DNA from 2 places in the Caulobacter sp. SRI_008 genome. Region 2 is predicted to be linked to the other one. Evidence: riboswitches for the same ligand, from Rfam matches in the RefSeq annotation. Region 2 holds a riboswitch; the other holds the start of a gene.

Region 1 (10,862 bases), on a different contig from region 2:
CCGCAGAAGGCCGCCGTGGCCGGGTTGGTGCCGTGAGCGCTGGTCGGGGCCAGCACGGTCTTGCGGTGGCCGTTGCCGGCCGCCTCGTGGGCGGCGCGGATGGCCAGCAGGCCGCACAGCTCGCCGTGGGCGCCGGCCTTAGGCGAAAGGGCGACGGCGGGCATGCCCGTCAGGGTCTTCAGCCAGTGGGCCAGGTTGTCCATCAGCTCGATGGCGCCCTGCACCGTCGACTGCGGCTGCAGCGGGTGGATGTCCGACAGGCCCGGCAGGCGCGCCATCTTCTCGTTGAGGCGCGGGTTGTGCTTCATCGTGCACGAGCCCAGCGGATAGAGCGCCAGGTCGATGGCGTGGTTCTTCTGGGACAGGCGCACGTAGTGGCGCACGGCTTCCGGCTCGCTCAGGCCCGGCAGGCCGATGGCGTCGTCGCGGGTCAGGCCGGCCAGGGCGCTGTCGGCGGCGACGGCGTCCGGCAGGTCGACGCCGGTCTTGGTCCAGCCGCCCAGTTCGAAGATCAGCGGCTCGTCCTGCAGCAGGCCACGGCCGCCCGACAGGGAGGCGAAGCCGGCGTCGTCATTGGAAGCTTCGGGACGGGTGGGACGTCCGACATTGTTCATGCTCATTGGACGGCTCCGGCCAGCAGCTTGGCGAAGAAGGTGATGTCGGTGTCGAGCGTGGTCTCGGTGGTCGCGACCAGCAGCACGTCGTCCAGGCCCGAGCCCGGCTCCAGGCGCGAATAGGGCACGCCGGCGATGACGCCGTGGGCGGCCAGGGTCTCGACGACCTCGGCGGCGTCCTTGGGCAGGCGCACGGCGAACTCGTTGAAGAACCGCGGCGTCAGGATCTCGACGCCGGGGATGGCCGCCAGGGCCTTGGCCGTGGCCAGCGCCTTCTGGTGGTTCAGCGAGGCCAGCTGGCGCAGGCCCTGCTCGCCCAGCAGGCTCATGTGGATCGAGAAGGCCAGGGCGCACAGGCCGCTGTTGGTGCAGATGTTCGACGTGGCCTTGTCGCGGCGGATGTGCTGCTCGCGGGTCGACAGGGTCAGCACGAAACCGCGCTTGCCGTCGGCGTCCACGGTCTCGCCGCAGAGGCGGCCGGGGGCCTGGCGGACGAACTTTTCCTTGCAGGCGAAGAGGCCGACATAGGGGCCGCCGAAGTTCAGGCCGTTGCCGATCGACTGGCCCTCGGCCACGGCGATATCGGCGCCCATGGCGCCCGGCGACTTCAGCAGGCCATACGAGACGGCCTCGGTGGTGACCACGATCAGCAGGGCGCCGGCTGCGTGGGCGGCCTCGGCGATCTTGGTCACGTCGGTGGCCGTGCCGAAGACGTTGGGGGTCTGGACGACGACGCAGGCCGTGTCGGCGTCGATGGCGGCGATCACCGCGTCCTCGGCGTCGATGGCGGCCGGCAGGCGCAGGGTGGTCACGCCGGCGGCGTGGGCCAGGGTCTCGACCGCGCCGACATAGTGCGGGTGGACGCCGCCCGACAGCACGGCCTTGGTCTTGCGGGTGACGCGCTGGGCCATCATCACGGCCTCGGCCGTGGCGGTGGAGCCGTCATAGAGCGAGGCGTTGGCCACTTCCATGCCGGTCAGGGCGGCGACCTGGCTCTGGAACTCGAACAGCACCTGCAGCGTGCCCTGGGCGATTTCTGGCTGGTAGGGCGTGTAGCTGGTCAGGAATTCCGACCGCTGGATGATGTGGTCGACCGTGGCCGGCACGTGGTGGCGATAGGCCCCGGCCCCGACGAAGAACGGCCCCTCGGCGGCCGAGCGGTTGCGGCGCGACAGCCGGAGCATCTCGCGCTCGACTTCCAGTTCGCCGGCGTGATGGGGCAGGTCCACAGGCTCGCTGCGGCGGGCGACGGCCGGCACGTCGACGAACAGCTCGTCGATCGAGCCCGCGCCGATCACGCCGAGCATGTCGGCGCGGTCTTCGGGGGTCAGGGGGAGGTAGCGCATGAAAAGCTTCCGCAGCGAACTCCCTTCCCCCTTGATGGGGGAAGGGCCGGGGATGGGGTGGTAGCGGCGGTGGGGTCACCCCCACCCCTGCCCCTCCCCCATCAAGGGGGAGGGGTTCTGGGTCAGAGCGTCGCCAGGAACGCCTCGTAGGCGTCGCGGTCCATCAGGGCGTCGACCTCGGCCGGGTTGGAGAGCTTCAGCTTGGCGAACCAGCCGCCGCTTTCCGGCACGGCGTTGACGGTTTCCGGCGCATCGCCCAGCTCGGCGTTGGCTTCCACGACTTCGCCCGACACCGGGGCGTAGACGTCGGAGGCGGCCTTGACGCTCTCGACGACGGCCAGGCCTTCGCCCTGGGCGACCGTCTTGCCGACTTCCGGAACTTCGACGAACACCACGTCGCCCAGCTGCTCGGCGGCGTAGGCGGTGATGCCGACGGTGGCGATGTCGCCTTCGACGGCGACCCATTCGTGATCTTTGGTGAAGCGCATTGTCCTGGCCCTCTGGATTTAAAGTTTGCGCACGTAGCGGGTGGGAACGAACGGGGAGGCGACGACCTCGGCGGCCGCCGGCTTGCCCCGGACGATGACTTTCAACTGCGACCCGAGCACGGCGTAGGCCGGGGGCACGAAACCGATGGCGATGGCGCCGCCGAAGCTGGGGCCGAAGCCGCCGCTGGTGACCTTGCCGATCACAGCGCCGTCGGCGTCGGCGATCTCGGCGCCTTCGCGGGCCGGGGCGCCTTCCAGCACCTTGAGGTTTACGCGGACGCGCGACAGCTCGCCGGCCAGTTCCTTGGTGATGCGCGCCGCGCCCAGGAAGTCGCCGGCCTCGCGGCGGCTCTTGCCGACGGCGAAGTTCAGGCCGGCCTCGATCGGCGAGACGGTCTCGTCCAGGTCGTGGCCGTAGAGCGGCAGGCCCGCTTCCAGGCGCAGGCTGTCGCGGGCGCCCAGGCCGATCGGCTTGACGCGCTCGTCGGCCAGCAGGGTGTTCCAGACGCGCTCGGCGGCGTCGGCGGGCACCGAGATCTCGTAGCCGTCCTCGCCGGTGTAGCCCGAGCGGGAGATGATGGCGTCGACGCCAAACGCGGTGAGTGCGCGGGCGTCCATGAACACCATCTGCGCGGCTTCCGGCACGTGGGCGGCCAGCACGGCGGCGGCCTCGGGGCCTTGCAGGGCCAGCAGGGCGCGGTCTTCCAGGCGCGTGACGGTGGCTTCGCCGGCCAGCTCGCGGGCGATGATCGCGTAGTCGTTGTCCTTGCAGGCGCCGTTGACCACGACGAACAGACCATCGTCGTCGGGACGGGCGGTCATCAGGTCGTCGATGATCCCGCCGTCGGCGTTCAACAGCACGCCGTAGCGCTGCTTGCCGGCCTTCAGGCCCTGGTAGTCGGCCGAGACCACTTTCTCGAAGCTCTTGGCGGGGTTTTCGCCGCGCAGCCGGGCCTGGCCCATGTGCGAGACGTCGAACAGGCCCGCGTGCTCGCGGGTCCAGAGGTGCTCCTTGAGCACGCCGTCCTTGTACTGCACCGGCATGTGGTAGCCCGCGAACGGAACCATGCGCGCGCCGGCGGCGACGTGCGCGTCGTAGAGCGGGGTCTTCTTGAGGTCTTCGGTGGACACGCGGAGGGCTCCAAACGGGGACGGCGCTGCAAGCCCGGCTTTCGCCTGGCGATAGCGCCCCCGCTGTCCCTTTGACCTGAGAGATTCCGGACCTGAAACAGGCCCTTGCTCCTTCGGCGGGCAGCTCTCGCAAGCTGCCACTTTCCAGCGTTCCTAAACCCGCGCGGTCCTTTTGCCTGAGCGTTTCCGGGGCGGTTGCGCCTTCGGCCTCGGGAGCGAATCCCGACGTCTCCCGCGAGGGTCAAGGCGGTCAATGAGCGAGGCGGGGGAGGGAGTCAAGCGCGGCCGAGATCTGGGCGGGCGGGGATCTGGCGACGCCGGGATTCAAGGCGCGTCGCGGCTTGGCTTCAGGCCAGCCGCTTCACCGTCGGTGGATAGAGAGAGGCCACCTCGATCAGCGCCTCGTGGGTGCAAAGCGCCCAGTGTCGCAGCACGTTCGGCGGATCGGGCGGAAAGCCCTGCATGGCGGCGACGTAATAGGGATCGGCATGGCTGCCGGCGCGGATGAAGGTCAGGAACGGGCTGTCGGGTGGTTCTTCGACCAGCGTCTGGGTGCTTGGGCCGCCGGTGGGAAACGGGTCGCCCCGCACCAGAACGCCAACCGTGACCTCCCAGCTGAGTTCGAAGGTCTCGCCCTCCGCGGCCTCGACGACCAGCCGCAGGCCGCGATCGGAGATCACTTCGATCTCCATCAGCGAAGGCGGAAAGGGAATATCGGGCAGCGCTTCGTCCACGGGTTCAAGCCTTGGTGCGGCCACCCTGGCCGATGAAGCCGACGATCAGGAACTGCAGCACCGCGCCCATGGCCACGCCCAGCAGGGTGACGCCGAGCCAGGTGGTCGCCTTGGCCGCGGGGCCGACGCCCGCGCTTCCGACCCAGAGATAGACGCTCCAGAGGACCGCCGCGCCGACCACGGGGCCGATGAAGGCGAGGTTGGCCTTCGGACCCAGCCGGCGGCGGGCGATGAGCACCAGTATGGCGCAGCCGACCGCCTCGATCAGCGGGCCGACCAGGCTGACCGGTCCCTTGTCGGGCACGGCCGGGCCGCATAGCACCGTCAGTCCGATGGCCAGGCAGCCGATCGTCCAGTAGCGGCGAACGCCGATGGGGCCTTCTTTCACGCCGGATCCGGTCAGGCGTGGGGCATGCTGGCGCGCACCTGGGCGCGCAGGACGTCGATGGGGGCCAGGCCCGCGTCGGTCTTGAAGTGCCAGTAGGTCCAGCCGTTGCAGGCCGGGGCCGACTGCACCATGGCGCCGATCTTGTGGATCGAGCCCGACAGGTCGCCGACCGCGATCGAGCCGTCCGGACGGACCTTGGCGACGTGGTTGCCCTTCGAGCAATAGAGGGTGTCGCCCGGATGCAGCAGGCCGGCCTCGACGATGGTGCCGAACGGCACGCGCGGCTCGGACCGCTTGCTGCCCATCACTTCCAGGTCCTGCGGAGCGATCGGGATGACCTTGGCGATCCGCTCCTTGGCGTGGCCGACATATTCGGCCTCGCGCTCGATGCCGATGAACTTGCGGCCCAGGCGCTTGGCGGCCGCGCCGGTGGTGCCGACGCCGAAGAACGGATCCAGGATCACGTCGCCCGGCTTGGTGGTCGACAGGATCACCCGGTAGAGCAGGGCTTCCGGCTTCTGGGTCGGGTGGGCCTTGTTGCCGTCGGCGCCCTTGATGCGCTCCTCGCCGGTGCACAGCGGGATGGTCCAGTCCGAGCGCATCTGCACTTCGTCATTGGCCATCTTCAGGGCGTCGTAATTGAAGGTGTAGCGCTTGGCGTTCTGGCTCTTGGAGGCCCAGATCAGGGTCTCGTGGGCGTTGGCGAAGCGGGTGCCCTTGAAGTTGGGCATAGGGTTGGTCTTGCGCCAGATGACGTCGTTGAGGATCCAGAAGCCCAGGTCCTGCACGGCCACGCCGACGCGGAAGATGTTGTGGTAGCTGCCGATCACCCAGATCGCGCCGTCGTCCTTGAGGACGCGGCGGGCGGCCTTCAGCCACTCGCGGGTGAACTTGTCGTAGGCGGCGAAGCTTTCGAACTGGTCCCAGTGGTCGTCGACCGCATCGACCTTGGAATTGTCTGGACGCAGCAGGTCGCCGCCGAGCTGCAGGTTGTAGGGCGGATCGGCGAAGATCAGGTCGACCGACTTCTCGGGCAGGGCGTTCATCGCCTCGATGCAGTCGCCCTGGATGATGGTTTCCGGCCCGAAGGACATGTCCGCTTCCCTGAAAAACACCCAAGGGAATCATGGAGTCCCGTGGTTACCCGGGAATGAACGGTCATGGTTAGCCGACGGTTAATCGCGAATCCGAAATCGGTTAACGATGCTTGATGTTCCTGTAATGTTCCGTATTGTGGACTCGACCGAGACGCGAAGAGGCGGGACGAGGGGGAAGGGGCATGGCGCTGATCCGCGGTTTCATCGCCGCCAGCCTCGACGGTTGCGTGGCCGACGCGGACGGCGGGGTGCAGTGGCTGGCGCCGTTCCGCAAGGTGGATCCCGGCTACGGCGCCTTCATCGACGACGTCGGCACCGTGGTGATGGGTCGGCGCACCTACGACCTGATCCCGAGCCTTGGCACGGGCTGGCCCTATGCCGGCAAGCGCGGCTTCGTCGTCACCTCGCGGCGGGGAGATCCGGTGCAGCGCGGGGTGAAGTTCTGGCGCGAGGGGGTGCCCGACCTGATCGAGCGCCTGCGCGACCTCGACGACGGCGACGCGTGGGTGGTGGGCGGCGCGGGCCTGCTGGCCGCCTTCGCCGAGGAGGGCGCGCTGGACCGCCTGTCGCTGCTGATCGCGCCGGTGCTGCTGGGCGAGGGCCTGCGCCTCTTTCCCGAACGCACCGGCGCGCCGCGGGGGCTGGTGCTGCGAGGAACGGCCGCCCTGGCCATGGGCGTGGTTCGGCTGGACTACGAACTGCCGCCGGTCAGGCCGGGACGGGGGAGAGGCCGGGCGGCGGGGCCGCAGGGCGTGGCGGAGGCGTAGGGAAGGCTTGGGGTCAGGCTAGGCGTCGTCGTTCGGTAGCGGCAGGTAGGCCGAGAACCGCGCTCCGGAGCGATCGCTGCGATTGCGGGCCACGATCCTGCCGCCGTGGGCCTCGGCCAGCTTGGCGGCCAGGGTCAGGCCCATGCCGCTTCCCGGACGACCCAGGCGCCGGTCGGCGCCGCCGCGCCAGAAGGGAATGAACAGCTTTTCCTGTTCCTCCGGCGGAAAGCCGTCGCCCTCGTCGATCACCGTGACGATGACCTGCCGGTCCTTGACGACCAGATAGATCGTCACCGTGCTGCCGGCCGGACCGTGCTTGATGGCGTTGGTCAGCAGGTTGGTGAAGATCTGGGTCAGGCGCAGGGGATCGCCGAGCATTTCGGCGGCGACGTAGTTGGCTTCCAAGGTGATCCTGGCCTGATCGGCGACGTCGCGCAGATCGGCCACGACCTGGCGCAGTACGTCGTCGACGTGAACCTTGCGCTGGTCCAGCCTCAGGGCGCCGGCGTCGGCGAGCGACAGAGTGTGCAGGTCCTCCACCAGCCGCGACAGGTGTTCGACCTGGCGCAGCAGCCGGTCGGCCTCGCCGGCGGCCGGATCGATCACCCCGTCGGCCAGGGCGTGCAGGCGGCCCGTCAGTATGGTCAGCGGGGTGCGCAGCTCGTGGGCGATGCCGGCGGTCAGCACTGTCCGCTCGCGTTCATAGACGTCGATCTGCGCGGCCATCTGGTTGAAGCTGTCGATCAGGACGCCGACCTCGCCCGTGCTCGAGCCCTTGTCGACCCGCACCGAGCGGTCGCCAGCGGACACCTGGGCGGCCGCCCTGGCCACCGCCGTGATCGGGCGGCTGATCCGCCGGGCCAGCCAGACCGCCGCGGCGCCGCCCGCGCTCGCCGAGATGAGGGCGATGATCGCGACGAACCGGAAATTGTTCAGCGCCTGCCGCTCGGGATTGTACCGGGCGTAGAGGTCGAAGAACCGCTCGCTGTCGCCCTGGCGGCCGTTCACCAGCGCCTGGATCTCCGCCCAGGCTTCGGGGGGCATGCGCCGCGTCGCGTCGTGCAGCAGCCAGACGGCGGAGGCGTGATAGGCGAAGAGGCCCACCGCCATGGTGATCAGGGTCGTCAGTCCCGCCAGCAGCAGCAGCTGGGAGACGATGCGATGGGTCATTCTGACCATAGTCGGTATCCCACGCCCCGAACCGGTTCGATCATCCCGGGGCAGCCGGCCGCGGTGAGCTTTCGCCGCAGCTTGGAAAGATGGCTGTCGACCACGCGGTCGAAGGCCGGGCTGTCGGGGGCCGCGGCGTCGAGAATTTCGGCCCGCGAGATGGCCCTGCGCGGCTGGCGGGCCAGATAGGCCAGAACCTCGAATTCGGTCGGCGTCAGGGCCAGGCGCACCCCTTCGCCGGTCTTGGCGCGGCAGGTGACGATGCGCGCATCGAGGTCGATGACCAGATCGCCGACGCTGATGTGGCGGCGTCCTGCGCCGCCCTGCGTACGCCTCAGGACCGCCCGGATGCGCTCGACCACCTCCGACGGGTTGAACGGCTTGACCACATAGTCGTCGGCGCCGATCCGCAGCGACGACAGCTTGGTCACCTCGTCGCCGAAGGCGCTGACGACGATCACCGGGGTGTCGAAGCGCCGGCGGATCGAGGTCAGGACGTCGAGGCCGTCGCCGCCCGGCAGTCCGACATCGAGCAACACCAGGTCTGGCCTGAGCTGGGCGTGGTCGCGGATCGCGTCCTGCACGGTCGTCGCTCGCGAGGCCGCGTAGCCGGCGCGCTCCACATAGGCGGCCAGAAGGTCGGCGATCTCGATCTCGTCCTCGACGATCAGAATGCGATGGCTCATGCCCCAGGCCTTTCACGGCGCCTTATGACGCGGCTTGATGGAGAGACGATGGAGGGCGCCCGGGCTGTTCTCCACAAAGAGGGCGACACCTAGCGCCAATGACGAGCGCGCCGCCACCGTCGCGCCCGGCTACGGATCGTCACACCCCTGCATGAGCCGGCAAAAGCGCGCCGCCGACGAAAAGGCGCCGCCTCCATCGTTCGTCCATCGAGCGCTACTCAACCCTCCATGTTCGGCGTGCATCTCAGCAACGACGCCGGCCGCGACGGCTGGCTTTCGACACGGGCGTTCGGACGATGGCGATGCTGAGACAGTGCTGGATATCGCTGCTGCTCGGCGGAGCCTCGCCGGCGCCGGACGCCCCTGGCGACGCTCTCATCGACGCAGACGAAATCGCCTCCCGCTCGCGGCCCATGGGGCCGCCGACGTCCGACCTTCAGGAAAGTCTTCCAGTGAAAGCGCCCATGCACCGCTCGTTCAAAGCCTTCCCGCGCCTGCTCGCGGTCGCTCCCGTCGGCGCCCTGATGTTCTGGGGCGCGGCGGCCTACGCCCAGGGGCAGGCCGAAGATCACGTGGTGGTCGGTCTCGGCGCGGGCTATGGCCCCGCCTATGAGGGGGGCGACAAATATCGCGTCATGCCCATCCCGGCGATCGACGTGAAGAGGGGGCGCTTCTTCGCCAACTTCCGAAACGGCCTGGGCCTGGATCTGCTGGAAAGCGACCACCTGACCATCGGCGCGGGCGTCGTCTACCTGCCCGGCTATCGTCGCCAGGACGTGCCCCAGGGGATCGACAAGCTGGACATCGGCGCCGGCGGCCGGGTTTTCGCCAGTCTCAGGGAGGTCGGTTTCGTCGGCTCGGTCGGGATCACCCAGGGTCTCGCCGGCGGGAGCAAGGGCCTGGTCGCCGACGCCAGCCTGTCCTACCCGATTTCCCTGACCGATCGCTTCACCGTCGTTCCGTCGATCGGCGCTACCTGGGCGGACGGGAAATACAACGACAGCTATTTCGGGGTCGATCAGGCCGAGGCGGCCGCCTCGGGCCTGTCGCGCTTCGAGGCCGGAAGCGGCTTCAAGGACGCCTCGGCGATGCTGAACCTCAACTACCGCCTGACCGATCGGATCAATCTGGGCGTCTCGGGCGGCGTGACCAGGCTGATGGGCGACGACAAGGACAGTCCCCTGGTCGCTTACAAGACCCAGCCCGTCGGCTTCCTCTCGATCTCCTACCGGTTCCGCTCCTAGGGCGCCAGCACCACCCCGACGCTGGGCGAGGTTCCGCCGTCGACCTGGGCCAGGAAGGCCTGGGCGATCGCCTCACGGCCCTCGCCGCGCTCCACCGTCAGCCAGCGGGGTGCATCGGCGACGAAGGGAACCCAGGCGGCGCCGTAGCGGGTTTCGAACTCGCCGGGCGCCCAGTCCTGGCGGCGCTTGGCGATGCGGTCGGGGGCGAAGAAGAACACGGGCTTGGGGCCGGGCAGGGAGCCACCGCCGCGTTCGGTCTCCCAGTGCGTGCCGCCGACCAGAAGGGAGAAGGCCAGATCCTCGCCGAAGGTCTCGTGCACGCTGCGCAGCACCGCCGCGTCGCCCGCGAAGTCGACGAACACCGCCGGGCGCTCGATCGGCGCCGCCGGCAGGTCGGCATAGGTCACGACCTGGTCGTAGACGCCTAAGGCTTCGACGAAGGCGACGTTGCGCGGCGAGGTCAGGCCCACGACCTTGGCCGCCCCGCGGCGCCTAAGCAGATGGGCCAGGCCGATCGCGGTCTTGGCCGAGGCGCTGGACAGGATCACCGATTTCGCGCCGAACAGGGCGCTCTCGTCCAGAAAGTCCTCGATGAGGAACGAGGTGATGAAGAGGGGCTGCAGCAGGGCCTTGTGAGCTTCCAGCCCGTCGTCGTCGCCGACCGCCTGGTACTGGTTGTAGACCGCCGCCAGCTGGGCGCGGTGGGGCGAGACGTCGGTGAAGCCGGTGCGGCCGGGCCGGGCCTGCACCGTCAGGTGCGTCGACATCGGCCAGTAGCCGTAGAAGCGTTGGCCGACCGCGATGTCGGGATGGGCCGAGGCCTCGACCCGGGCGTGGCCCCAGACCGGCACGCGGCCGAAGCCTTCCGGGGCGGGGAAGAAATCCCAATAGCGCATGGCCTCGCCGAACACGGCGTAGGTGATGTTGTTGGCGGTCAGGGCGAAGCTCTCGATCGCCAGCCTTGCCTGGCCGTCCTCGAGCGGCGGCGGCTCGGTCTCGCGGAATTCGGTGCGGCGCAGGTCGGACTTGGCGACCAGAAAATCCCAGGCCATGGCGAGCCTCCCGTTCGTCGCCGGGAGTAGGCGGCAGGCTCGAACACAAGCCAAACAATTGTTTGAATTCTTGCCGCCCGCAGCGTCAACGGCGCATGGTCGCCGGCAAAAGGGAGAAACGACCATGAGCCTTGCGGGCAAGACC
Region 2 (10,862 bases):
TCGAGTTCGAAGACCTGCGCCTCGTTGATCGACATGCGATTGAGGACGAGAGCCTTGGCGCCGTCGGCCGAGAAGTCGGCGATGTTCCAGCCGCCGCCGGAGACCTTGGCGACCAGACGATCGGTCTTGGGATCGCTGGGATCGACGACATAGAGGTCCATGTCCGCGCCGTTGCGGCGCGAGGAGGCGTAGCCAACCAGGCGGCCGTCGGGCGACCAGGAGCCGAACCAGTTGCGGCTCTTGCCGTCAGTCAGCAGGCGCGGACGGCCGTCCTTCAGCAGGTAGAGCTGGTAGAATTCGTCGCCGCCGCGATCCTTCTGGATCAGCAACCCCTCGCCCTTGGGCGACAGGGCGGCGGCCAGGATCGGCTCGGCCTCGAAGCTAAGCTGACGACGGTCGGCGTCGGGCCTGGCGACGCTGTGGACCTGATCGGAACCGCCGAAGCGGGTCTTGACCAGCATCGAGCGGTCGGCGGCGTTCCAGCCCAGGAAATTGGCGTGACGGGCCTGCAGATAGGGCGTGGTGGCCGCCACCAGCTCCTGCGGGATGGCCGGCGGACCGTCGGCGACGATCGCGGAAGGCATTGGGGCCAAGGACGGGGGAACAGTCTGGGCCATGACGGCCCCGCCGCTCGCCAGGGACAGGGCGAGCGCCAGAGTGAGACGGGAGATCATTGGGGACACCAATCAGAAAGGAGGGGCGCCGCCGGCCCGGGGGACACAGCCGGCGGCGCGGAGCCGGTTCGGACCTAGAAGCGCATCCGCGCGCCGAGGGTCACGTACCGACCGATCACGTCGTAGTAGGGCGAGTAGAGCGAACCGATCGGCGGATCCTTGTCGAACAGGTTCGTGGCGTTGGCGTAGAGCTCGACGTCGTGGCCGCGGTACTGCGGCAGCTTCGCCTGCACGCCCAGATCGAAGTAGGTGTAGGCCTTGATGTGGCCGTTCACGATGTCGACCGTGTTGTTGTAGTTGCCCGGCGAGAGGTAGCGGGCCCGCAGGTTGCCGCTGAAGATCCGGCCCGAGTAGTCGACGCTGCTGACGACGCGGAATTCCGGCACGCCCAGACCGAACGAATAGCCCTGCGAGCGGACATATTCGATCTCGCTGACGCCGTCGTTGGTCGTCATGCTGTGGACCCAGGTGGCCAGGGTCTTGAAGCGCAGGCGGCCTTCCAGGCTCGACAGAACGCGGTCGGCGTTCATCGAGTAGGAGATCTCCGCATCGATGCCGTCGGTCTTGTAGTTGGCCAGGTTGACGTAGGTCGAGACGATCCGGGTGATCGTGTTGCTGCTGTCGCGGGTGATCCGCGAGCACATGTCGGCGTTGCCGGCGGCGCAGCGGGTCACGATGTCCTGGGCGGAAATCGTGGTGATCACGTTGTCGATGTCGATGTTGTAGTAGTCGAGCGACACGTTGAAGCCCGGCAGCGCGGGCGGCGAATAGACGACGCCGGCCGTGAAGGTGTTGGCTGTTTCCGGCACGAGGTCGGGATTGCCGCCGCCGTTCGTCAGCACATAGACACTGGAACTGGTCAGCGGATCGACGATGGTGTTGTAGCCGGTGGTGCTGGTGGTGAAGAGCTCGGTCAGGTTGGCCGAACGGATGTCGCGGGACTCGGTGACCCGGCCGCGGAAGCCCGGGAAGAACTCGTTGGTCGCCCCCAGCTTCCAGGACCAGATCGAGCCGGTGGTGTTATAGTCGCTGACGCGGGCGGCGGCGTTGATCTCGAGCTTGTTGAACACCGGCACGTCGCGGACGACGGGCACCAGCACTTCGGCGAAGGCCTCCTTGACGTTGAAGCTGCCGGCCATGGCCGAGAAGCTGAAGGTCGTGAAGGCCTTGGCCGTGTCGAGCGCGCCGACCGAGCGATCGACCGACTCCTTGCGGGCCTCGGCGCCGACGGCGATCGAGACCGGACCGGCCGGCAGTTCGAAGGGCTCGCCGCGCAGGCTGAAGCCGCCGACGTCGAGCTTGCTGGTCTCGCGCATGCTGGGCGTGCCGGTGACATAGGCGATGGCCGCGGCCGAGGGCGAGCCTTCGCCGAACAGGTTGATCGGCACGCAGCTGGTGGTCGGATCGGTCAGGGCGATACGGCAGATCGCATTGCCCGTGCTCGGGTCGATCACCGAGTCCACGGCGTTGGCGTAGTTCTGGGTCAGCAGGAACCCGGGGGTGTCGATGTTGTTCTCGTTCTCCCCGTGGCTGTAGTAGGCGCTCCAGCGCCAGCCGTCCCCGAAGTTGCCGTCGAGGGCGATCGTCCCCTGGGTGGAGAGGCGCTCGAAATCGATCCGCGAATAGGACAGGTCGCTGTTGAAGCGGCCCATGGTGAACGAGGTCTGGCCCGCCGTGACCATCGCCGAGCGCACCTCGTCGGAGAGGAAGGCGTTGTCGATGCTGATGGTCAGGTTGCCGCGGTTGTGGTCGCCGAACCAGATGTAGTTGTTCCACATCCGCGAATGGCGCAGTTCGGCGGTGAGCTTGACGTTGTCGGTCAGGTCGTAGGTGACGCTGGCCAGGGCGCTGTAGCGGCGTTGCGGCGTGACCAGCGGGCTGAGGTCGTCGTTGGACGGGCCTTCGCCACCGACCGAGTTGGTGCCGATGACCGTGCCATAGTCGAAGTCGCGCAGGGAGCCGTCGGCGTTGAAGGCCTTGCCCTTCAGCACGCCCGACAGGATCAGGCCGCCATAGGCCGCGTTGGAGAAGCCGACGTCGGGAGCCAGCTTGTAGCGGCCGTCGCCGTTGGAGACGGTCGCCCAGCGGCCGACATTGGGACGGCTGGTCTTGGGCGTGACGCCCTCGTTGTTCAGGTACTCCCCGCCGATGACGAAGTGGCCGCGGCCGTCCGCGAAGCTCTTGCCGCCGGCCGCCTCGATGCGGACTTCCTCGGCGTCGTCATAGGACGAGATGCCGCCCTGCACGCCCATCTTGAAGCCGGTGAAGTTGCGATCGATCGCCAGGTTGACGACGCCGGCCACGGCGCCCGAGCCCCAGGCCGCCGAGGCGCCCCCGGTGACCACGTCGGCGCTCTTGAGCAGCACGGTGGGAACGACGTTCAGGTCGTTGTCGCCGGCGAAGCGGCGGCCGTCGATCAGCACCAGGGTGCGGCTGATGCCGAGGCCCCGCAGATCGACCGGCGCGTTGCCCGCGCCGGTGTTGGTGCCCGTGGTCTGCGCCGAGGTGGTGGCGCGGAACTGCGGCAGGTCGTTCAGGGCCGCGGCGACGTTGGGACGCGCGCCGACGCTGAGGTCTTCGGCCGAGACGTGCACGGTGGGCGTCGGCGCCTGGAAGCCGGCGCGATCGATGCGCGAGGCGGTGACGACGATTTCGCCGACGCTGCTGTCATCCTTGTCGGTGTTAGCGGCCTGGGCGTAGGCCGCGCCGTGCAGCGCGAGCGCCGCCGGCAGAATGCTCGCGCCAATCAACAGGGCGCGGCGGGTTTGACGTGAAATTGCCAAGTGAGATCCCCTCTCAAGTATGCAGTCGACAGTCGCCCGCGCCCCCGACGTCACACTTGAGTGGACGTTCCAGAGGCCGCGGCCCGCCACCGGCGCACCACGCGCCGCTCGCGAAACCGCAAGGCGTTCCTCTGCCCCCGCTGTCTTGTGGCCTGAGAGATTCGGAACGCGACGCGCCCTTGCTCCTTCGGCGAGGCGCCTCGTTCAGAGGCGACTGCTTTCCAGCTTCCTTGTGCTCCGCGGTCCTTTTGCCTGAGCGTTTCCGGGGCGGTTGCGCCTTCGGCGTCGGGTCGAACCTGATCTCTTCCGCAAGAGCCAAACCAGTACGAACGGTTCGGCGCGAGGCGTCAAAACGCCCTCATCCGGCATGAATTGCCCGCACACTCGGAAATGTCGGAATGATATTCCCAGAGCCCGAACAGCCTGCCTCCGCAAGTTCGCGGAGGCCTCCCGCGCTCAGGGGACGTGACAGGTCGGTGACAGCTTCGACGTCGCCGCGCGGAACCCAAGAAATGGGTGAAGCCCCGAGCCGACCGACCCGATCGCCGCAGTTATGGGCAGCAAGTGCTCAAGGCGTGACCAGATATCAGCGGCCGGCCGCCCCGCTCTTCCAGCGGGCCAGAAGTTCGGCGCGCCGGCCCTGGTCGAAATTGGCCAGCAGAGCGGGCCCGACGCGAATGGGACGCCCGCCCGCGGGAGGCGTCGCGCCCAGCCCTGGACGGATCGGGGTCAGGCGCACGTCGAGCAGAACCCGCTGCCCCGCGTCCGACATCAGATAGTCCAGGAACAGGCGCGCCGCGCCGGGATGCCGCGCGGTGCGGGTGATGAAGGCGACCCGCGAAATCGACAGGTGATAGTCTTCCGGAACGACATAGCCGACGTCGGCCTCGTGCTTGCGCACGTACCAGTCGGCATAGGACCCGTTCATGTCCAGGGCCAGCAGGTGCTCGCCGGACGCCACCCGATCCAACATCGGCCTGCCGGGCACGTAGGTGCGCACGCCGGTCGCGCCGATCGCATCGTACAGCGCCCAGGCGTCCGGATAGAACTGGGTGTTGCTCGACAGATAGAAGAACCCCATGCCGCTGCGCTCGGGATCGTACATCGCCACCTTGCCGCGCCAGCGCCCGGGGTCGGCGCGCAGGGAGGCCAGCAGGGCCGCGTGACTGCGCGGCGCCTCGCCGCCTTTCAGGAGCCGCTTGTTGTAGACGAAGACGATCGGCTCGCTGGTGACGCCAAAGCCCTGGTCACGCCACCGCGCCCAGGTGGGCAGGTTTCCGGCCTCGGGACTACGATAGGTCTGGGCGTAGCCATCGTTGATCAGCTTGACCTGGGTGTCCATCGCCGAGGTCCAGACGACGTCGGCGACAGGCTCGCCACGCCTGGCTTCCTCGATGACCCGGGCCTGCATGTCGCGCGAGGTCAACACGACGAACCTGAGCTTCACCTTTGGAAATCGGCGCTCGAAATCCTCGACCAGCCGCTGGTGCACGTCGTTGTTGATATAGACGACGACCTCGCCTTCCCGCTCGGCCCTGCGGACGTCCCAGCCGCTGGTGGCCTGCCCGGGCGCCCGCGGCGCGCATCCCGCCATGACCGAGACAAGGGCGATCACGCCGAGCACGGCGGCGGCGAAACGGGCTCCCTTGACCTGGACTGGCAATCGGCGTCGGATGGCCGCGCTCCTTCAATGTGAAGCCTGCCGCTACATCCCCGATGAAGATACTCGTTGTCGAGGATGATCTGCTCCTCCGCCGTTCGCTGATCGCCACGCTCGAAAGCGAAGGCCACGCGCCCGTCTGCGCCGAGACCGGCGCCGAGGCTCTGTCCCTGGCCGCGCGGTCCGACTTCGACGCCATGGTCCTCGACATCGGCCTGCCGGACATCGACGGCTTCGAGATCCTGGGCCGCCTGCGCCGTGAGGGCTTCTCCACGCCCATCGTCGTCCTGACGGCCAGGGACGCCGTGCAGGATCGCATCGCGGGCCTCGACATGGGGGCGGACGACTACGTGCTGAAGCCCTTCGACCCGTTCGAACTGGTGGCGCGGGTGCGCGCCGTCGTCCGGCGCAAGGGCGGCTACGCCACGCGCAACGTGAGCGTGGGCGCCCTGACCTGCGACTGGGAAGCCGGCGCGGCCTGGATCGGCGAGCGCCGCCTGGACCTGCGCCCCCGCGAATGGGCGGTGCTGCGCGCGCTGGCCACGCGGCCAGGCCGGGTCGTGGATCGGGCGCAATTGGCGACCGAGGTCTTTCCCGACGATCAGTCGGTGCAGCCCAACGCCCTCGACGTCCATGTCGGGCGCCTGCGACGCAAGCTGCTTCCGGACGGTCCCAGACTGCAGACCCTGCGCGGCGCCGGCTACCGGCTCGATCCGTGAAGCCGCGCCGCCCCAGCCTGATCGGGCGCCTGCTCATCGCCCAGGTCGCACCGCTGGCCTTGCTGGGCGCGGCCCTCGCCCTGGCGGGCGCCCTGGCCGCCATGCAGGTGGTCGAGAAGACCTCGGACCGCCTGCTCGCCGGATCCGTCGCCTCGATCGTCGCCCAGGTCGGAAGCCGGGATGGCCGGGCGCAGGTCGCCCTGCCGCCCTGGTCGCTGGGCCTCCTCGACAGCCCGGAACGCGACGCGGTGTTCTACGCCGTCCGGGAAGGTCCCCGCCTCGTCACCGGCTACGAAGACCTGCCGCGCCCGCCCGCGCCGGCGCCCAACGAAACCAGCTTCAGCTACGCGGAAATGCGCGGCTACAAGGTCCGCGTGGCGCAATCGACGGTCATGATCCCCGGGGTTCGCGACCCGGTGGTGGTGGCCGTGGCCCAGAGCCTGGACTCCCGCCACGCCAGCGTGCGCGAGCTGTTGTCCAACCTGATCGGCCTGCCGGTCCTGCTGGCGGCGGTCGCCGCCGTCCTGGTCGTGCCCGCGGTGCGCTGGGGCCTCGCGCCCCTGCGCCGCCTGGCCGAGGACCTGACGGCCAGAGCCCAGGCCTCGCGCCCCGATCTCGCGCCGGTCGATCCCGCCAGCGTCCCGGCCGAACTTTCGCCGGTCGTCGACGGCTTCAACCGCCTGATGGGCAGCCTGGAGCGCTTCACGCGCGCGCTTGAACGCTTCTCCGCGGATGCGTCGCACCAGTTGCGGACCCCGCTGTCGGTGATCATCGCCAATCTGGCCTTGCTGGAACGATCCGCCGCGACGCCGCGCGACAAGGCCCTGCTAGGCGACTCCCGGTCGGCGGCCGCCAACCTGCTGCGGGTGCTATCGCAGTTCCTGGCGCTGGCGCGATCGGAGGCCGCCGTCACCGAGGGGGAAGCCGACCTCACGGCCTTGCTGAACACGATCCGGATCGAGGCGGCCCAAGCCTTTCCCAATGTCGAGGTATTGGCCCGCGCGCCCATGAACGTTCCCCTAGTGCGTGGCAATCCCGTGCTGATCGGCGAGCTGCTGCGCAATTTGGTGTTCAACGCCTGCGCCTACGGCGCGGGCAAGGTCCGCATCCTCGTCCATACCGAGGGCAAGGCGCCGAGGCTGGTGATCTGGGACCATGGCCCCGGCGTCGATGCGGCGGAACTGCAGCGCCTGTTCATCCCCTTCAGCCGCGGCGCCGCGGGCCAGACGATGGTCGGCACGGGCCTGGGCCTTGCGATCACCGGATCGATCGCAAGCCGGCTGGCCATCGCGGTCGCGCTGCGTAGTCGCCGCCGGCGCCCTGGCCTGATCGCAGAACTGACGTTTCCGGTCCTTTAGGACGCAGGCTTTCATGCCGACACGCCAGATCCAGTTCACCGACGGTAAGGCCATGCTTTAACGAAACTCGTTTGTGCTGGCCACGGCGGACGGCCATGCCACGAGGCCTGCCTCAGCAAGGACGCCGCCGTCATGACCGGGATCGCCCTCCCCTCCCACCAAACCCGCCGCGCCATGCTCGGCCTGACCGCCGCCGGCCTGGTGGCGGCCTGCGCGCCGAAGGTCGCCAAACCCGCCGGCAAGCTCCTGGTCGGCGACCAGCGTGGCGGCTCGCGCCTGGTGCTGGCCGGCGCCGGCAAGTTGGACGACACGCCCTACCGCATCGAGTGGTCGCAGTTTCCCAACGCCGCCCCGCTGCTGGAGGCGTTGAACGCGGGCGCCATCGACACCGGCATAGGCGGCGACTCCGCCTTCATCTTCGCCATCGGATCGGACGCCAGGATCAAGGCGATCGGCGCCCAAATCAGCCAGGGCATGGGCCCCGCAATCGTCGTTCGCGGCGGCTCCGCCGTTCGGGACTTCAAGGACCTGGCGGGCAAGACGATCGCCACCCCGCGCGGCTCGATCAGCCACAACCACGTGCTGGGCATACTGGAGGCCAACGGCCTGCCCTATGACGCGGTGAAGTTCGCCTTCCTGTCGCCCAACGACGGTCGCGCCGCCTTCCAGGGCGGGTCGGTCGACGCCTGGGCGATCTGGGACCCGCATATCGCGCTGGCCGAAAGCCAGGGCGCCCGGATCCTGACGGGCAAGCAGGACGAGGACCCCGGCTACACCCTGATGTTCGGCCGCGACGGCGCCATCGCCGAGAAGCCCGACTATCTGCGCGACTACCGCGACCGACTCTACGAGGGCTGGACCTGGGCGGCGGCCAACCGAACCGCCTACGCCGAGGCGATGTACCGCGACACCGGCATGGATCCGGCGATCCTGAAGACCATGATCGGACGCACGCAGCGCCTGCCCGTGCAGATCGACGCGGCGCTGATCGCCACCGAGCAGCGCACGGCCGATCGCTATCTGCGGGCCGGCGTGATCGCCAAGAGGATCGAGGTCGCCAAAGGCTTCGACACCCTCGGTTGATTTCAATCCAGATTAATATTCCCGTCGGCTCGCGAGCCATATTTACCGCGCAAATCCTATTCTTCGCGCTCATGCAGCAGCAAACAAATAGTCGTTTGCACGGATCAACACCCCACTGCCATTGAAGCGTCGCGCCGCTCCCAACACCGGCGACCACAAAGCATCGCCTCGCCTTGAGAGAACTTGGCGGGTCTTCGATCGGGGGATCTCATGACGACCACTTCTGCTCGACGCGCCGGCGGCGCGCCGACGCTGAAAGCTTTGCTGCTGACGGCATCGGCCCTGCTCTCCAGCGCCGGCTTTGCGGGCCACGCGCTGGCCGCCGACGCGAGCGACGCGCCCACCAGCGGCGCCGCGACGCCCGACAACGCCGGCGCGGCCGAGGTCGACGCCCTGGTGGTCACGGCCCGCTATCGCAGCGAAGACGTCCAGACCGTGCCGATCCCGATCACGGCCCTCGGCGGCCAGCAGCTGGAAGCGCTGGGCGGGACCTTCAATCTCAAGCAGTTGATGAGCCAGCTGCCCAGCCTGAACATCCAGGGCTTCAGCGGTCGCAACCAGACCACCACCATCCGCGGCATCGGCACCAACGCCGGCGGCACCAACGACGGCCTCGAACAGGGCGTGGGCCTCTATATCGACGGCGTCTACCGCCCGCGCACCGGCACGGCGATCACCGACCTGGTCGATGTCGAAAGCATCCAGCTGCTGCGCGGCCCGCAGGGCACGCTGTTCGGCAAGAACACCGTCGCCGGGGCCATCGACATCCGCACCCGCGAACCGTCGTTCACGCCCGAATGGCGCGGCGAGGTCTCGGTCGGCAACTACAAGTACCTGCGGGCCTATGGCAGCTACAGCGGGCCGATCACCGACAACCTGGCCGTCCGCGTCAGCTACCTGCGCAACGAGCGCGAGGGCCTCTACTACAACACCGTCTACAAGAAGCGCTGGGACAACCTCGACAATAACGCCTACCGGCTGGACCTGCTGTACAAGCCCAACGACGACTTCAAGCTGCGGGTGACGGCCGACTACAGCATCCAGAAGGGCAATATGGGCTTCAACGTGGTGACGGCCGTGCTGCCCACCACCAAGGCCAATGGCTCGGTCGTGCGCGGCTTCTACGAGAAGGCCGCCTCGGTCGGCTACACGCCCCTGGCTATCGACCCGTTCGCCCGCCAGATCGACCTCGACAACTCCCAGTTCGACCGCATGCCCAGCTGGGGCGTGCAGTCGCGCGCCGACTGGCAGGTCGGCGGCTTCACCCTGAGCTCGATCTCGGCCTATCGCGACTGGCGCTGGATCCCCAACTACGACGGCGACCAGATCGGGGCCAACGTCTCGACCCAGGGCATCGTCGACACCGTCCAGACCCAGTTCAGCCAGGAACTGCGCCTGGTCTCGCCGGACGAACGCCGCCTGCAGTACACCGCCGGCCTCTACTACTTCTGGCAGGAGGCCGACGACTGGACGACCTCGGCCTACGGCCGCGACGCCGCCAAATGGCTGCTGGGCCCGACCTATCCGGACGAGGTGCTGAACGGTCTGGCCTCGGTGGCGCACGTCGTGCCGGCCACCCACAGCTACGCCGCCTACGGCCAGGCGACCTGGAAACTGCGCCCCGATCTGCGGCTGACCGCGGGCCTGCGCTACACCTACGAAGAAAAGACCGGCCTCTATGACGCCAAGATCGGCGGCTCGGCCGTCGCCATCGCCGACCTGCCCACGGCCTGGCAGGCTCTGGCGGTGACCGCCCGCGCCACCTACGCCCCAGTCAGCCGCTACGAGGCCGACTGGAACGGCGACAACGTCTCGGGCCTGCTCAGCGCCAGCTACGACCTCAGCGACGACGCCCACGCCTACGCCAGCTATTCGCGCGGCTACAAGTCGGCGGGCATCAACCTGGTGCGCCAGACCACGGGCGTGGACATCTTCGTCGCCCCCGAAAAGGTCGATGACTACGAGCTGGGCGTGAAGACCAGGCTGCTGGACCGCCGCCTGGAGCTGAACGCCAACCTGTTCTGGACCACCGACGAGAACTATCAGGCCAACTACGTAAACACGACGGTCAGCCCAGCCGTCACCTACATCGCCAACACCGGCACGCTTCGCTCGCGCGGGGTGGAGCTGGACGCCCGCGCCGCGCCGTTCAGCGGCCTGACCGCCACCCTGTCAGCGACCTACAACGAGGCCCGCTACCAGTCCTACAAGAACGCCTCGGCCCAGTACCTGACCTCGTACCAGGGGGTGAAGGACCTGTCGGGAGCCGAAGCCTCGGGCGCGCCGCGCTGGACGGTGGCCGCGACGCTTCGCTACGCCAAGCCGATCACCCTGCCGGGCGGCGACGGCGGCGAGGCCTATATCGGCGGCGACTACAGCCACCGCTCGCACTTCTTCGCGGCCGTCAACGACGACATCTTCAGCCTGGTGCCTGGCTACCAGGTGTTCGGGCTGAACGGCGGCGTGCGCTCGGACAAGGGCTGGGACGTCTCGATCTGGGCGCGCAACCTGTTCGACGAAGAGTACTTCAACACCCTGTCGGTCAACGCCACCTACGGCATCGTCCAGGGCACGCTGGGCGAGCC

What was found. A riboswitch is a leader RNA that binds a small molecule or an ion and turns the genes downstream of it on or off. The one in region 2 is predicted to bind glycine.
Region 1: another riboswitch for glycine. It lies ahead of gcvT (glycine cleavage system aminomethyltransferase GcvT); the one in region 2 lies ahead of AC2YHT_RS14675 (TonB-dependent receptor domain-containing protein).

The regions. Positions count from the first base shown of each region.
Region 1 covers NZ_JBYCZS010000032.1:41,806-52,667, reverse strand. Annotated here, with positions in the region: gene gcvPB (aminomethyl-transferring glycine dehydrogenase subunit GcvPB) at 1-620, opposite strand, end outside; gene gcvPA (aminomethyl-transferring glycine dehydrogenase subunit GcvPA) at 617-1,960, opposite strand; gene gcvH (glycine cleavage system protein GcvH) at 2,083-2,448, opposite strand; gene gcvT (glycine cleavage system aminomethyltransferase GcvT) at 2,467-3,579, opposite strand; glycine riboswitch at 3,734-3,824, opposite strand; gene AC2YHT_RS22940 (hypothetical protein) at 3,927-4,313, opposite strand; gene AC2YHT_RS22935 (hypothetical protein) at 4,318-4,701, opposite strand; gene AC2YHT_RS22930 (DNA methyltransferase) at 4,713-5,795, opposite strand; gene AC2YHT_RS22925 (dihydrofolate reductase family protein) at 5,981-6,565, shown strand; gene AC2YHT_RS22920 (sensor histidine kinase) at 6,584-7,744, opposite strand; gene AC2YHT_RS22915 (response regulator) at 7,732-8,421, opposite strand; gene AC2YHT_RS22910 (MipA/OmpV family protein) at 8,886-9,665, shown strand; gene AC2YHT_RS22905 (DUF2855 family protein) at 9,662-10,717, opposite strand; gene AC2YHT_RS22900 (SDR family oxidoreductase) at 10,842-10,862, shown strand, end outside.
Region 2 covers NZ_JBYCZS010000015.1:34,853-45,714, forward strand. Annotated here, with positions in the region: gene AC2YHT_RS14670 (prolyl oligopeptidase family serine peptidase) at 1-674, opposite strand, end outside; gene AC2YHT_RS14675 (TonB-dependent receptor domain-containing protein) at 749-3,457, opposite strand; glycine riboswitch at 3,597-3,683, opposite strand; glycine riboswitch at 3,688-3,776, opposite strand; gene AC2YHT_RS14680 (ABC transporter substrate-binding protein) at 4,044-5,120, opposite strand; gene AC2YHT_RS14685 (response regulator transcription factor) at 5,174-5,836, shown strand; gene AC2YHT_RS14690 (sensor histidine kinase) at 5,833-7,194, shown strand; gene AC2YHT_RS14695 (ABC transporter substrate-binding protein) at 7,327-8,277, shown strand; gene AC2YHT_RS14700 (TonB-dependent receptor) at 8,488-10,862, shown strand, end outside.